2 regions of the Desulfofundulus sp. TPOSR genome follow, and region 1 is predicted to be linked to the other one. Evidence: predicted binding sites of a transcription regulator. Region 1 holds the regulator's gene; the other holds the start of a gene.
The links. The regulator HrcA, encoded in region 1, represses chaperone genes, less so after heat shock. The targets are predictions, from matches to a motif close to TGTTAGCACTCNNNNNNNNNGAGTGCTAACA.
Positions count from the first base shown of each region.

Region 1 (8,289 bases):
CGGAAAACCCCGCCGGGACTGCCTGGTAAAGGTGAAGGATATTGAGGCAGCCCCCATCCTCTTTGTCGTCGGTTCGGACGCCAGGGCGCCCTTTCCCACCTGGCGGCAGAATGAGCAGTTTGCCAGACAGCTGGCCGCAGCCCTGGACAAAAAGTACCCCGGTTTATGTCAGGGGGTAAGGATTAAGGAAGGACGTTACAATCAGTTTCTCCATCCCCGGGCGCTTTTGGTGGAGATTGGCAGCGCCAATAACACCACCGGGGAGGCACTGGCTGCGGCCCGCTTGTTTGCCGGGGTGCTGGGGGAAGAGGTGCGGAAGCTGGTGGAAGCCGAGCCCGCTCAACCCGGCGCTGAATGAAAGAGAAAAAGAACATTTACTCCTGGCCGCTCAGTTTGCGCGCAAACGTAAGGAACCCGGTATGACCCACCATGCGGTGTTGGGGCCTTACAGCCCGGCCCTCTATGTGCCAGCTTCTAAGCATGACTTCTACGGTCTCAATCAGACCAAAAATGCCGGACTTTTGCAGGACAGTTGCAAAAGTGCGAACCTGTATGATGGAAGGCAGGTAAGAACACAGTATACCTCCGGGGATAAGGGCATTATCCACAGTCTTGACCGCCCGCCAGGGTTCCGGTACATCCAGGAGCACACGGTCGAATCCCGATTCCCCGGTTGGTTCGTAAATGTCCCCAAGCCTGAGTTCAAGATGAGACGGCAAGTCGCCAAAGCAGGCTTTTATATTTTCTATGGCACATTCCAGCATATCCTGCCGAACGTCGTAAGCTACCACTTTCCCGGCCGGCCCTACCTGCCTCAGTACGGCGAGCAGAAGCGCCCCGCTGCCCACACCTCCCAGCAACACCCGGTCACCGGGCCGGACATCCGCCCACATCATAATAATGCCTAAATCCTTCGGGTATATGATGCCGCTTTTGCGCGGCATCTTTATTATATAGTTCGAAAGAGTGGGGTAAAAAACATAGAGTTTCTTACCCTCTGAAGTCTTGACAACACTGCCGGGTTCCAGGCCCAGCACTTCATCGTGTTCAATGTAACCCCAATATGTATTTAGGCGCTCTCCTGGAATCAGGCGCTGCAAAAATTGAACGCGGCGATCGGCGAAGATAACCAATTCTCCCTCCTTGAACGGCATAGCTACCACCTCCTGGCAGGTAATCCGGCTGGTTCATCGCCGCTCGTATCACGCCAAACATTTACCTCTGGCATTTTTATTTTATTTTATCACACGCTGAAATCCCAGCGGGGAATGGTGGTTCCTTTACCCGTACGATGCATCCGCCGGGAGGGGCTACCGCCCTGACTGCCATTTTGAATGGCCAGGGATATATGTTTGTTTTGGAACCGGTATTGCTTGGTGTGGTGGTGTTGCTTGCCGTCGCTCTGCTGGTACACTGGTGCCGGGGAGGCGGTTGTTATCCTACATACTGGTTTTAAGAAATTTTAAGGGGCAAATCAAAAGACTACCTGGCCGGTTTTGGATGGCGGGTGGTCTTTTTATTGTGAGGTATAAACCCGCCTTTATCGCTCAATACTGGAAAATGGGAAGTGATGCCATGGGTATCAGCTGGTGGAGGACGGTCATTACCCTGGGATTATTTCTGGGTCTGGTCATCTTCGGCCTGGAAGTTGTGGCGGAGGGGTATAATCAATTTCTTTTGCCCCCGGAACCCCTGCACCTGGGGCAGGCCGCAGAAGCTTTTGGGGGATATTTTCAAAAACCGGGGTTTGACCGTTACATGAACTTAATAAAGGAACTCATTATGACGTATCAGGACAGGCTACGTGCTTTAAGCACGCATAAGTAAAGCATCCTTTTCACCATCAGTATTTGATGTTATAATAAAGCTTTGAGAGATCTGGGATGGTGATTTAGTATGGGGAGAGAACGCATCCGCAATTTTTGCATAATTGCCCATATTGATCACGGCAAGTCTACCCTGGCCGACAGGCTTTTGGAATATACCGGAGCGCTCAGCCCCCGGGAAATGACCGACCAGGTGCTGGATCAAATGGACCTGGAACGGGAGCGGGGCATTACCATCAAGCTGCAGGCGGTACGCATTGCCTACCGGGCTGAAGACGGGGCGGAATACCAGTTAAACCTGATTGATACTCCCGGACACGTGGATTTTACCTACGAAGTGTCCCGCAGCCTGGCGGCGTGCGAGGGAGCCCTGCTGGTGGTGGATGCGGCCCAGGGCATTGAGGCGCAAACCCTGGCCAACGTGTATCTGGCCATTGAAAACGACCTGGAAATTATTCCGGTGATTAATAAAATTGACCTGCCTGCGGCAGATCCCGAAAGGGTCAAACGGGAAATTGAGGACGTAATCGGCCTTGATGCCTCCGGGGCCGTTTTGGTTTCGGCCAAGTTTGGGACCGGAATAAAGGAGTTGTTGGAAGCCATTGTGCGGCGCATACCGCCCCCCAGCGGCAATCCCGCTGCTCCTTTAAAAGCTCTCATTTTCGACTCCCATTACGACCCCTATAAGGGGGTTATTGCCTATGTGCGGGTGGTGGATGGCCACCTGGAAGAGGGTATGCACATAAAGATGATGTCCACCGGAAAGATGTTTGAGGTCAGCGAGGTGGGTATCTTTAAGCCGGCCATGACTCCCACCGGACGGCTGGATACGGGTCAGGTGGGATATGTGGCTGCAGGCATAAAAAATGTCAGGGACACCCGGGTGGGCGACACCATTACCGATGCCGCCCGTCCGGCGGCCGAACCTTTGCCCGGTTACCGCAAGGTCACGCCCATGGTTTACTGCGGCCTTTATCCGGTGGATACGGTGGACTACGAAGACCTGCGGGACGCCCTGGAAAAACTGAAGCTAAACGACGCATCCCTGGTTTACGAACCGGAAACCTCCGAAGCCCTGGGTTTTGGTTTTCGCTGTGGCTTCCTGGGGTTGTTGCACATGGAAATTGTCCAGGAACGCCTGGAGCGGGAGTACGGTTTGAATTTGATTACCACCGCACCCAACGTGGTGTACAGGGTTATCACCACTTCGGGAGAAGAGCTTTACATCGACAACCCGACCAAAATTCCCCCGGCGGGCAAGGTGGTCCGGATGGAGGAACCCTTTGTTACCGCCACCATTATGGTGCCCAGGGAGCATGTGGGGGCGGTAATGGACCTGGCCCAGGAACGCCGGGGCACTTTTAAAACCATGGAGTACCTGGGCGAAAACCGGGTCATGCTGGTCTACGACCTGCCCCTTGCCGAGATCATTTTCGATTTCTTCGACCAGCTCAAGTCCCGCACCCGGGGATACGCTTCCCTGGACTACGAACTGGCCGGGTACCGGGAAAGCGACCTGGTTAAACTGGACATCCTGATTAACGGCGAGCCGGTGGATGCTTTGACCTGTATTGTCCACCGGGACAAGGCCTATCACCGTGGCCGGCAACTGGTGGAAAAATTGCGCGGTTTGATTCCCCGGCAGCTTTTTGACGTGCCCGTCCAGGCGGCCATAGGCAGCCGGGTCATTGCCCGGGAAACCATTAAGGCCCGGCGCAAGGACGTGCTGGCCAAGTGTTACGGTGGCGACGTAACCCGCAAGCGCAAGCTTTTAGAAAAACAAAAGGAAGGCAAAAAGCGCATGAAGCAGGTGGGCAACGTAGAAATTCCCCAGGAGGCTTTTATGGCGGTGCTGAGCATAGAAGAGAGGTAAATGGGGAGTGAGCCCGTGGCCATCAGCCTGTACATTCACGTACCCTTTTGTATTCGCAAATGCCGGTACTGCGACTTTGTTTCCTATGCCTATGACCCGGAAGCCGCCCGCCGGTACCGGGTCGCTCTTTTGCGGGAAATGGCCCTGTACCAGGAGCGGCTAGCCCCGCAGGAGAGGCGGCTACAGACCATTTTCATCGGCGGGGGCACCCCCACCTGTCTGCCGGAGGAAGACCTGGCAGCCATTCTGGAAGGATGCAGCCGTTATTTTCAGTGGCTTTCCGGGGTGGAGGTGACCGTGGAAGCCAATCCCGGCACGGTGGACCTGCCCAAGCTAAAGGCTTTGCGCTACGCCGGTGTCAACCGCCTTTCCCTGGGGGTGCAGACCTGTTCGGACCGCTTTTTAAAATTGCTGGGACGGGTTCATGATTTTACCCAGGCGGTAGAGGCGGTGCAGCTGGCCCGCCGGGCTGGTTTTGACAATCTTAACCTGGATCTTATCTTTGCCATACCCGGCCAAACCATGGCGGACTGGCAACACTGCCTTGATAAAATTTTGGCCTTACAGCCGGAGCATATTTCCGCCTACTCCCTGCAAATAGAGGAAGGCACCCCGCTGGCCCGGGCGGTGGCTGAAGGCCGTGTCCTTCCCTGTGACGAGGAAACCGAACTGGCCATGTACCAGGAGGTGATCAACTTTCTGGCGGCCCGGGGTTACGAGCATTATGAGATTTCCAATTTTGCCCGCCCGGGCTACCGGTGCCGGCATAATTTAACTTACTGGCACAACGAGCCCTATCTCGGCCTCGGCCCGGCAGCCCATTCCTACCTGGGGGACGGGCGCTTTTATAACACCGGTTCCCTGGAGGAATACGAGGCGCGCCTTTTATCCGGGGAACTACCGGTGGCCGGCCGCGAGAAATTATCCCGGGCCACCATGATGGCCGAAACGGTGTTTCTGGGCCTCCGCCTTATAGAGGGACTGGATCTGGAGAAATTTGCAGCCCGTTTTGGGAAAAATATTGAAGAGGTTTTTGGCGAGCAGGTAAAAAAATTAAGCAGTTTAGGTTTGGTGGAAATATGTTCCAATCGCCTGAGGTTGACTTCGCGGGGTTTACCCCTGGCCAATGCTGTCTTCCGGGAGTTTGTGTTGCCTTGACAAATGTTCAGCCCGGTGCTATGTTTAACATAAAAGGGTTTAGCACTCAGCACAATCGAGTGCTAACAAAGGGGGTGTTAAGGGTGAGAATGGATGCCCGCAAGCAGGATATCCTTCTGGCCATTATCACCGATTACATTGCCACCGCTGAACCGGTGGGTTCCCGCACTATCGCCCGGAAATACCGGCTGGGCATCAGTCCGGCCACCATCCGCAATGAAATGGCCGATCTGGAGGAGATGGGTTATATTGAACAGCCCCATACCTCCGCCGGACGAATCCCTTCGGAGCTGGGATACCGTTATTACGTGGATTATTTGATGAAACGGCAGGAGTTAACCCCCGAGGAAGAAGAGTTGATCCGCAAAAGCTATCGCCAGAAAGTGCGGGATGTGGGAGAAGTAATTCAACGCACGGGGCAATTATTGTCCCAGTTGACCCAGTACGCCGCCATGGTGCTGCCGCCTAAAATCGGCACCAGCAGCTTTAAATACATTCGCCTGGTTCAACTGGGTCTCGAGCAGGCCATGCTGGTCGCCATTATGGATTGCGGTACCGTACACCACCGGATCATTGATATACCCAGTGGCATAACCTCCGAGGACCTGGAAACCATCTCCGCGGTCCTGAATGCCAAACTTCAGGGTCGCACCATGGACAGCATTAAGCTCAGCCTGGTGAAGGAAATTTACTTTGAACTGGTCAAGCATAAGCACATTATTGAGCTGGCCATGGAACTGTTGCAGGACAGCCTGACCAGGCAGCCGGAGGACAGAATATATCTTGGCGGGATCCTTAATATACTAAATCAACCGGAATTCCATAATGTGGAGAAGGTTAAAACCTTGCTCAGCCTGCTGGAACAGGAAAATCTTCTGTGCAATTTATTAGCTGACAACGTGGGCAAAGAAGGCGTTACCGTGCGCATTGGCCGGGAGATCCGCTGCCGGCAGATGAGCAACTGCAGTATGGTCGTGGCCACCTACCGGTTGAAAGGGAAGCCCGTCGGGTCTATTGGCGTTTTGGGCCCAACCCGCATGGATTACGCCAGGGTGGTCACCGTAGTGGAGCATTTGACCAAAAACCTTTCCCGCGCCCTGGAAGATCTCCTGGGCGGCGGGGACAAGTAAGGGGGAGCGGGTTTTGAGTCTCAAGCAGCAGGCCAGCACGGGCACGGAAGTGGATGAGCGGCTGGCGGCCCTGGTCACCAATGCCAACGCCGTTCGTGCCATTGCTTCGGCAGTAGAAGGTACCCTGGGGCCAAAGGGCCTGGATACCATGCTGGTGGATAAATTTGGAGAAGTGGTCATTACCAACGACGGTGTAACCATTCTCACCATGATGGAGGCCAATCATCCCGCGGCCCGGATGTTAATCAATATTGCCAAGGCCCAGCAGGAGGAAATTGGCGACGGTACCACCACCGCTACGGTAATGGCCGGGGCCATGGTTGGTGCCGGGGTGGAGCAGGTGGCCCGGGGAGTGCCGGTAGCCCGGGTTATTGAGGGCATCCGGGCGGGAGTTAAGCGGGGCCTGGAGGTTATGATGCAAAAGGCCCGGCCGGTGGCAGATCTGGACGACCCATTAATCTATCAGGTTGCCCTGGTGGCCGGCCGGGGGCACGAGGATATTGCGGCCCTGGTGGTGCAGGCAGCCAGGCTGATTGGCCGGGATAAGCTCTTAGACCGGGCCTTTCGCTTTTCAGACACCGTCGTGGCTGAGGAAGGGGCGGATAACCAGGTTTTTATGGGCGTGATTGTGAACAAGGAGCCCATGAACCGCCAGATGCCCCGGGAACTAACGGATGTTAGGGTGCTGGTAATTGATGATGCCCTGGAGCCGGAGGAAATAGAGGAAGAAGCCCTGGCCACCGAAGCCGGCTTTGCCCGTTACATGGAGTTGCAGAACCAGTTCAGGGAAAACATACAGAAAATTATTGACCTGCAGGTAGGACTGGTGCTGGCCGACCGGGGTGTCCATGACGTTGCCGAAGAAATGCTCACCGATGCCGGCATCATGGTCGTCCAGAGGGTGGCCAACAAGGAACTGCGCCGGGTAGCCGAACACGCCGGGGCGCGGATGATCAAGCGCACCGGGTTGAAAAAGGATTTTGAACAGATCAAGCAGTGCCTCGGCCGTTGCCGCCGGGTTTTTCATGATGAAAAGCTGGAACAGGTCTGGATTCAGGAAGGTGCCGGAAAGCCCATGGCTACCGTCCTGGTGGGTGCCGCTACCGCCGAGGTGGTAGGGGAAAGGGAGCGCATTGCCAAAGATGCCGCTTCGGCCATACAGGCCGCCGTGAGGGGAGGAGTTGTCCCCGGCGGGGGAGCTTTGGAGCTGGCCGTGGCCCGGGAAGTGGAAAAGGTCCGGGCTTCCATGCGCGGCATGACCGCCTACGGGGTGGATTGCGTGGTGGAAGCTTTGAAACGCCCGCTGGCCCAGATTGTGGCCAATGCGGGCTTCAACCCTCTGGAAAAGATTGGCGATGTCATGGCCGCCCAGGTGGAGACGGGGAATGATGCCCTGGCCGTGGACTGCGATACGGGTCAGGTGGCGGATATGTATGAGCTGGGAGTAGTGGACCCCGTTCTGGTGAAGACTTACGCCTTTAAAGCCGCCGGGGAGATTGCCGAAGCCATTTTACGGATTGATACCATCATCAAGAAACGGGAAGACAGGGAGGCAAACCCGAAACAGGAGACGGACTTATAACTGGCGAGGTGACGGAGATGGAAGAACAAAAAGTCCCTCAAAATATAGAGGCTGAGGAAACCAGGCCCGCCGGTGCCGTCCAGGAAAGCCCACCGGCAGGGGAATCCGGCAGTGAAGCCCGAAATACCCCTGCCGGTCAAGGCGGTTTGCCGGACGATGGGCAGCAGCCGGCGGGTGAATCCCGGGAGGAAGTTGATGTAAAGGAGCTGGAGCAACGCCTGGCGGAACAGACGGCCCTGGCCCAGGATTATTTCCAGCGCCTGGCAAGGATGCAGGCCGATTTTGAAAACTACCGGCGCCGCATGAACAGGGAGCGGGAGGAATGGTTCAAATATGCTTCCCAGCCCCTGGTGGCGGAGCTGTTGTCCGTACTGGATAACTTTGAGCGGGCACTGGCGGCCCGGGAGGAGGACCCCGCCCGGGTGGTGGCGGGGGTGGAAATGATCTACCGCCAGCTTAAGGAAATTCTTACCAAAGAGGGGCTTTCTCCCGTGCCAGCGGTAAATGAACCCTTTGATCCTGCCAAACACGAGGCAATTATGCAGGAAGAAACCGATGCTTACCCGGACAACACCATCATAGAGGAACTGCGCCGGGGCTACTATTTTAAGGACCGGCTGTTGCGGCCGGCCATGGTCAAGGTGGCCCGGGCTGTGTCCGTGCAGGAACAGCAGAAGGAACAGAACAACCACTCTAAACCTGAAAATGAAAAAGAAAACA
Region 1 is NZ_JAAOEF010000002.1:291,917-300,205, forward strand. It holds gene spoIIP (stage II sporulation protein P) at 1-358, shown strand, start outside; gene G7K71_RS09965 (tRNA (adenine-N1)-methyltransferase) at 375-1,154, opposite strand; gene G7K71_RS09970 (HPP family protein) at 1,292-1,456, shown strand; gene G7K71_RS09975 (hypothetical protein) at 1,522-1,827, shown strand; gene lepA (translation elongation factor 4) at 1,897-3,699, shown strand; gene hemW (radical SAM family heme chaperone HemW) at 3,700-4,857, shown strand; gene hrcA (heat-inducible transcriptional repressor HrcA) at 4,941-5,987, shown strand; gene G7K71_RS09995 (TCP-1/cpn60 chaperonin family protein) at 6,001-7,569, shown strand; gene grpE (nucleotide exchange factor GrpE) at 7,587-8,289, shown strand, end outside.

Region 2 (8,289 bases), on a different contig from region 1:
GCGTGCCCCCAACCCTGGAATATCCGGATAAGACCATGCCCGAGTTGCTGGAACGCGCGGCAGTCGATTGGCCTGACCGGACAGCCATCATCTTCGCCGGTGTGGAGATCAACTACCGCACCCTGGCGGGTATGGTACACCGGTTTGCCGCTGCTCTGGCGGATTTGGGCGTCAAAAAGGGTGACCGGGTAGCCCTCATGTCGCCCAACTCCCCCCAGTATGTGGTCGGCTACATGGCCATTCAGAAAATCGGGGCGGTGGTGGTGCAGGTAAACCCCATGTACACCGAGCGGGAACTGGAGCACCTTCTGGTGGATTCAGGGGCCGAAGTAATCATTGCCTATGACGCCCTATATCCTCGCCTTAAATGTCTCCGGGGAGTGACTCCCTTAAAACACGTAATTTTATTTAGCCTGGGCCAGCCGCAGTGCGCGACCGATCCGGATGTCCTGCAGGCGGAAAAAATGATGGCCGGTGCCCCGCCCAGTCCGCCGGTGGTAAAGATCAATCCCGTGGAGGATCTGGCGGTACTGCAATATACCGGCGGCACCACCGGCATACCCAAAGGAGCCATGCTTACCCACCGCAATGTGGTGGCCAACGCCCTTCAGATGGTGGCCTGGTTTGCCGGCTGCCAGTACGGGCAGGAGCGGGTACTTTCGGTGCTTCCCTTTTTCCACGTCTACGGTATGACCGTGGCCATGAATTTTGCGGTGGTTATTGCGGCCACCCAGATCATTTTGCCCCGCTTTGAAATAAACCAGGTTCTTGAGTGTATCAATGCCTACCGGCCCACCCTTTTTCCCGGCGTTCCCACCATGTACGTGGCCTTTAACAACCACCCCGAGGTTAAAAAGTATGACGTACGTTCCATCAAGTATTGCATCAGCGGCTCGGCGCCTTTGCCCGTGGAGGTGGCGGAAAAGTTTGAAGAACTAACCGGCGGTTACCTGGTGGAGGGCTACGGCCTTTCGGAAACCTCCCCGGTGACCCATTGCAACCCCCTGCGGGGAAAACGCAAGGTGGGTAGCATCGGCCTGCCCCTGCCGGATACCCTGTGCAAGATCGTGGACCCGGAAACGGGTGATCGGGAGTTGCCTCCAGGGGAAGCCGGTGAGCTTTGTATCAAGGGACCCCAGGTGATGAAGGGTTACTGGAATATGCCCGGGGAGACGGCCTATGCCCTGAGGGACGGGTGGGTTTATACCGGGGACATAGCAAAGATGGACGAGGAGGGTTATTTCTACATTGTGGACCGTAAAAAGGACATGATCATTGCCGGTGGATATAACATCTATCCCCGGGAGGTTGAAGAGGTTTTATTTGAGCACCCCAAGGTTTTGGAGGCCGTGGTAACCGGGATACCCGACCCCTACCGGGGAGAAACGGTGAAGGCCTTTGTGGTTTTAAAACAGGGAGAGACGGCAACGGAAGAGGAACTGATCCAGTACTGCCGCGGCAAACTGGCGGCCTATAAAGTGCCGCGGCAGGTAGAATTCAGGGACAGCCTGCCCAAGACCATTGTGGGTAAGGTGTTGCGCCGTTACCTGCGGGAGGAGGAACTGGCCAGGCAGAAGAAATAGTGTTCATAAGATTTATTCACCGTGGCAGGGATCGGCTGTCCTTTGTAGAAATTATGAATATATATAATCTTTTGCATGGGAGATGGAGAGGATGACCGAAGCCAAAAAACAACAAAAAGAAGAGGTTATTACTTTAAACGGCGTGCAGCTTGTAATACCGCCGGGGGCCAGAGTAAAAGATGTGGCCGCGGCCGCCGGGGTCGAAATTCCCGCCCTAAAAGTGGACCCGGAAAAATGTAAGGGCTGCCAGATGTGCACTAAAGCCTGTGAAACGGGCGCCATCTCGGGCAACAAAAAGGAGCCCCATTCCATTGACCAGGCCCTGTGTATCCGCTGCGGTGAATGTCTGGCGAAATGCAAGCTGGGAGCCATTGTTCCCGCTTAAAGGTGACATATTAAAACCAGGCCGTGGTGGGGCCTGGTTTTGATCTGCCCGTAAGACGGTCAAAAAGCAAGGGAGGTAAAAAGCTTGAAAGAAAAACAAAACATTTCCGTGGAGCCCCGGGTTTTAGAAGCCGTGAAGCAGGCTGCGGTTGATGGCCGGCTGACCTGTACGGCGGCCCGCCGGCTGGCCGGGGAACTTGACGTGCCGGTCCGGGTGGTGGGCGCGGCGTGCGACGCCCTGGGCATCAAGATAAAAGCCTGCGAGCTGGGTTGTTTTTAGGGAAAAATAATACGTTCCGGATGGGTATAAACATTCATTCTCTCCCCCCGGGCAAATCCCACTATGGTAATACCAGTCTCTTTCGCCATTTCCAGGGCCAGGTCGGTGGGCGCGCCCCGGGCAATAAGGATGGGGGTGCCCATGCGGGCCACCTTGATCAGGATTTCCGCAGAAACTCGGCCGCTGAAGACCAGAAGTTTATCCTTTAATTCCATCTCGTCCAGAAAAGCGCGGCCAAAGATTTTATCCACAGCGTTGTGGCGGCCGATGTCCTCGTAAAACAGCAGGCGCTGGCTTCCGGCATACAGGGCTGCGCTGTGGGTGCCGCCGGTGGCTTGAAACAGGGCGGCCGTTTCTTCCAGCTCCCGGCTGAACTCAAGGATTGCGCCGGCCCTTACGGTCAGGGGTGAAGTTACCGGTGATATGCCCCGGGCATCATTGACAAAATAAAAAGAAGAGCGACCCCGGCCGCAGCAGGTGGTGATGTAACGCTTTAAAAAATGCTGGCGGGTGGGAACCGGCCCGGAAGTTTCCACCCAGATCAGTCCTTCTTCGGGCCGGATAAAGACGTCTTTTAAGTCCGTGCGCTTTTGGAGGATGCCTTCGGAGCAGAGGAAACCCACCGCCAGTTCTTCCAGGTTGCCGGGGGAACAGACCAGGGTAACCAGTTCCTCGTCGTTTAAAAATAAAGTAACCGGAACTTCCCTTGCCACTTCATCTTCAACGGTCACCATACGGTCGCCGGTTACTTTTTTCACCATGACGGTGGTGGTTTCAGGTACGGCCATGGGTTTAACCTCCTTTACTCATTAAACCCATTTTATCTTTCCTGGTTTTTTGCTTCAACTGTAAAGGCAGTGTTGCAAGCGTTTTTGTGTCCCGACCTTACATACGGATGGAGGTGTTGGCCATGTGGCGGGTAGGTATTCTCACGGCCAGTGACAAAGGGTCCCGGGGTGAACGGGAGGATAAGAGCGCGCAGGTAATCCGGGATATGGTGGCCGGCATCGGGGGAGAAGTGGTGTCTTACCGTATTGTGCCCGATGACCTGGATGTCTTGAAGGAAGCACTTATTAAAATGGTCGATCAGGAGAAGCTGGACTTGATTTTAACTACCGGGGGTACAGGCTTTGCCCCGCGGGACAACACCCCCGAGGCAACCCGGGCGGTTATCCAGCGGGAGGTGCCGGGTATTCCCGAGGTGATGCGCTACGAAAGCCTCAAGAAGACTCCCCGGGCCATGCTGAGCCGGGCCGTAGCCGGCATCCGTCACCAAACGCTCATCATCAACCTGCCGGGCAGTGCCAGGGCGGTCAGGGAGTGCCTGGAAGTGATTTTGCCGGCACTTGCCCATGGTCTGGAAATACTTACCGGTCGGGGTGGCGAGTGCGGGGCGGATTAAGGGGAGTTCTGCCCGCGGTAAAAGCTTACGGCCGGATCATTGAGCTTTTCCGTGTAAAACGTGACTGACGGGTAACTTTTATTTTGCATGTATAAACCATTTTTTTATGGGGAAAATGTTACTAGAAAGGCTAAGAAATGTTTGGACAGGAAGTCATGATAATAGCTTAATGGAGGGAGAAAATGCGAGATAAAATCAGGTAATTTCCTTTGAGCGGTTAAGAAGGGGGATTAGGTCCTTTGAGAAAAGTTGCTTTTTGCCACTCCCCCTTTATATTATAGTACTTGGGTATTAGCACTCGGTTTAAATGAGTGCTAACAATAGAGGAAACCAATCTCTTATCTTAAAGGAGGGGTTTTAGGTGAAGATTAGGCCATTAGGTGAACGGGTGGTTGTCAAGCCGCTGCCCAGCGAGGAGAAGACCAAGGGGGGCATTGTGCTGCCTGAAACCGCCAAGGAGAAGCCCCAGGAGGGGGAAGTGGTGGCGGTAGGTCCTGGCCGCCTGCTGGAAAATGGTACCCGTGTACCTATTGATCTCAAGGTGGGGGACAGGGTTTTGTTCTCCAAATATGCCGGCAACGAGGTCAAGATAGATGATGAAGAGTATCTGATCATGCGTGAAGCTGACATCCTTGGGGTTATTGAAAAGTAAAAGTAACCGGTGCTCTGGAACGCGTGATCAAAATATCTAAGGAGGTCGAGGAAATTGGCTGGTAAAGAGATTATTTTCCGGGAAGACGCGCGCCGTGCCCTGGAAAGGGGCGTCAATGCCCTGGCTGAAGCGGTACGGGTTACACTGGGACCAAAGGGCCGCAACGTGGTGCTGGAGAAGAAGTTTGGTTCTCCCATGATCACCAACGACGGTGTGACCATTGCCCGGGAAATTGAATTGACCGATCCCTTTGAAAATATGGGTGCCCAGCTGGTTAAAGAAGTAGCCACCAAGACCAACGATGTGGCCGGCGATGGTACCACCACTGCTACTGTACTGGCTCAGGCCATTGTCCGGGAAGGTTTGAAGAACGTGGCTGCCGGCGCCAACCCGATGATTATCAAGCGGGGCATTGAAAAGGCGGTAGATAAAGCCGTAGAGGCCATCAAGGCAGCCGCCAAACCGGTGGAAAGCAAGGCTGCCATTGCTCAGGTAGCTTCCATTTCGGCCAACGACCCGTCCATCGGCGAATTGATCTCTGAAGCCATGGAAAAGGTGGGCAAGGACGGTGTAATTACCGTCGAGGAATCCAAGGGTATCGGCACCACCCTGGAAGTGGTGGAAGGGATGAATTTCGACCGGGGTTACATATCCCCGTACATGATCACCGATACCGAGAAGATGGAGGCCACCCTCAACGATCCCTACATCCTCATTACCGACCGGAAGATCAGCGCCGTGGCCGACCTGCTGCCCATTCTGGAAAGGATCGTGCAGGCGGGCAAACCGCTGTTGATCATTGCCGAGGATGTGGAAGGTGAGGCTCTGGCTACCCTGGTGCTGAACAAGCTGCGCGGCACTCTGTCCTGCGTGGCCGTCAAGGCTCCTGGCTTTGGTGACCGGCGCAAGGCTATGCTGGAGGATATCGCCATTCTTACCGGCGGTACCGTAATCAGCGAAGAGCTGGGCCTCAAGCTGGACAAGGCCACCATCGACATGCTCGGTCGGGCCTCCAAGGTACGGGTGAAGAAGGAAGAAACCATTATTGTCGGCGGTGCCGGTTCCCAGGACAAGATTAATGCCCGGATCGCCTCCATCAAGAAGCAAATCGAAGAAACTACCTCCGACTTTGACCGGGAGAAGCTGCAGGAGCGTCTGGCCAAGCTGGCCGGCGGCGTAGCGGTCATCCAGGTTGGCGCAGCCACTGAAACTGAAATGAAGGAGAAGAAGCTGCGCATTGAGGACGCCCTGAACGCCACCCGGGCTGCCGTGGAGGAAGGTATTGTTTCCGGTGGCGGTGTGGCCTATGTGGCAGCCATCAAGGCTTTGGACAATATTGAAACCGCCAGCCTGGATGAAAAAACCGGTGTGGACATTGTGCGCCGGGCTTTGGAAGAACCGCTGCGGCAAATTGCCAACAATGCCGGTGCGGAAGGTTCCGTGGTGGTGGAGAAGGTCAAGGCCCTGCCCGATGGTATGGGCTTCAACGCCCTGACCGGCGAGTATGTGAACATGATTGAAGCCGGTATTGTGGACCCGGCCAAGGTTACCCGGTCCGCCCTGCAGAATGCCGCTTCCATTGCCGCTATGATTCTGACCACTGAAACCCTGGTGGCGGAAAAGCCGGAAAAGGAAAAGGATACCGGCATGGGCGGCGGCATGCCTCCAATGTAAGGTAAAACGAACATTGAAAAGCCCCCGCGTTATTTGCGCGGGGACTTTTTATTTTCCGGGCAATCCTTCTGGACAGCGTATACCTGTTGTGCTATAATTTAGGCAATTGAATAAAGTGGACGGGTGCTCCCTGCCGGAAAGGGCAGGGATAGAGGGAAGTCAGTGAAAATCTGACGCGGTGCCGCCACTGTGAATGGGGAGTCCGCCACACAAAGCCACTGGTCCAGCACTCAGTTAATTTGATTCTGCTGTGATTGAGGTTAGCTGATGATAAAGATAAAGTGAGGGAGAACGGAAATAAGCAGGGCTGAGTGCGGGGCTGGGAAGGCGTGGTGGGGCAGTGATCCATGAGCCAGGAAACCTGCCCGTTCCAATTCACCGCTCGTACCTACGGTCCATGGGGAGGTGAAGCCGCTTGTAAGCCGTCTTTCCCCTGTGCCCGTTGCGGACAGGGGTTGTTTACTTTCAGCCGACAATTTTTAAGAATAGGTGCTTTATCCCGAGGGATAGAGCTTAAAAACGACCTGTGTGGTCCAATGCCGGGGGAGCTCTTTCAAAGGAAGGGGAAAACTTGAAAGGGTGATGATCTGACGGCAGAAAGGACGTGCCTATTCAACTTCTTGTTACCCGACACCGGGAAAGGCGGTGGGGCTAGTCCTTTTGTTCCCGGACTACAGGCGTTTATCCCCCCGTGGAGGTCGGGGGGATTTGTTTTTGAAGAGTATTTTTTCCCAAAGGGGGTCATGTGTGTGCATTTAAGAATCCTTGCCCTGCTTTTATTGTTCACCTACTTTATGATTTTCCCGCAGCAAAATGCCTGGGCCATGCATATAATGGAAGGTTTCCTGCCTGTGGGATGGTGTGTTTTCTGGTATGTCTTGAGCTTGCCCTTTCTTATTGTTGGCATCCTTTCCATTCAAAAGGTGGTCAAGGCCAGCCCGGGAACAAAGATGCTGCTGGGTCTGGCCGGTGCCTTTGCGTTTGTGCTTTCGGCCTTAAAACTACCTTCCGTTAGCGGCAGCTGTTCCCATCCCACCGGTGTAGGCCTGGGGGCCATGCTTTTCGGACCTGCGGTGATGAGTGTACTGGGCTGTATTGTCCTGCTTTTTCAAGCGTTGCTGCTGGCCCACGGTGGTTTAACCACCCTGGGGGCCAATACCTTCTCCATGGCTGTGGTGGGGCCCCTGGTGGCCTACGGACTCTTCCGGGCCGGGCAGCGGCTTGGCCTGCCCCGGTGGTTGACGGTTTTCCTGGCCGCTTCCCTGGCTGATCTGGCTACCTATGTCACCACGGCCATACAGCTGGCGGTAGCCTTTCCCGCCCCGGTGGGGGGAGTGGTCCAGTCTCTGGTTGAATTTCTTGTTGTCTTTGCCTTTACCCAGGTGCCCCTGGCCATTAGTGAAGGGCTCTTAACCGTGGTAATTTTCAACTTCCTGGTAGCTCATAACTGGCAGCAGCTGGAAGAATTACGGGTCGTATCCCGGGAGGTGTAAAACATGAGTCTTACCACCAAAAACATGGTGTTAATTTTGATTGTTCTGGCACTGGCGGTTTTCCCGCTGGCAGTCAATAAACATGCGGATTTTGGCGGAGCCGACGGGAAGGCGGAGGAATTAATCGGAGAACTCAATCCCGGTTACCAGCCATGGTTTGAATCCCTCTGGGAACCTCCCAGCGGGGAAATTGAAAGCCTGCTCTTTGCCCTGCAGGCAGCTCTGGGTGCGGGGTTCATTGGCTATTACATAGGTTACTGGCGGGGGCGTAAAAAATCCCTGGCGGAGCGGCAAGAGTAAACGTACTCATATGAGGGAGCGGTACGGGTGTTCCAAGTAGATCAATATGCCTACAGCAATAACCTGCGCCGTGTACATCCGGGGGAAAAAGTTGCCTATGCCCTGATCACCATGATCATCTGCATGGCCGCCCCCGGCATCCTGGTGCCCCTTCTGGTTATGCTGCTCATGGCGGCCACGGTAATCCTGCGTGCCGGCATTCCCGCCCGTATTTACGTTAAACTCCTGTGTGTCCCCCTTGGTTTTTTGTTGGCCGGTGCACTGACCGTGGCCCTGACCGTATCCCGGGTACCCGATCCGGCGGTGCACGGGCTGACATTTTACGGGTTTACCGTGGGAGTGACCGTACCCGGCCTCCAGCGGGCCGGCTTCCTGCTGGTTAAATCCCTGGGGGCCGTTTCCTGCCTTTATTTTTTGTCCCTGACCACACCGGTGGTGGAGATTATTTCCGTACTGCGCCGGTTGAGGGTCCCGGCAGTGTTTATTGAATTGATGGGCCTCATTTACCGGTTTATTTTCGT
Region 2 is NZ_JAAOEF010000004.1:60,061-68,349, reverse strand. It holds gene G7K71_RS16080 (long-chain fatty acid--CoA ligase) at 1-1,583, shown strand, start outside; gene G7K71_RS16075 (4Fe-4S binding protein) at 1,675-1,968, shown strand; gene G7K71_RS16070 (hypothetical protein) at 2,053-2,247, shown strand; gene fdhD (formate dehydrogenase accessory sulfurtransferase FdhD) at 2,244-3,035, opposite strand; gene mog (molybdopterin adenylyltransferase) at 3,158-3,649, shown strand; gene groES (co-chaperone GroES) at 4,011-4,301, shown strand; gene groL (chaperonin GroEL) at 4,356-5,975, shown strand; cobalamin riboswitch at 6,080-6,359, shown strand; gene G7K71_RS16045 (energy-coupling factor ABC transporter permease) at 6,725-7,468, shown strand; gene G7K71_RS16040 (energy-coupling factor ABC transporter substrate-binding protein) at 7,472-7,768, shown strand; gene cbiQ (cobalt ECF transporter T component CbiQ) at 7,796-8,289, shown strand, end outside.
Region 2: groES (co-chaperone GroES) is a predicted target of HrcA. The motif match lies at 3,939-3,969, and genes of this name have one in related genera.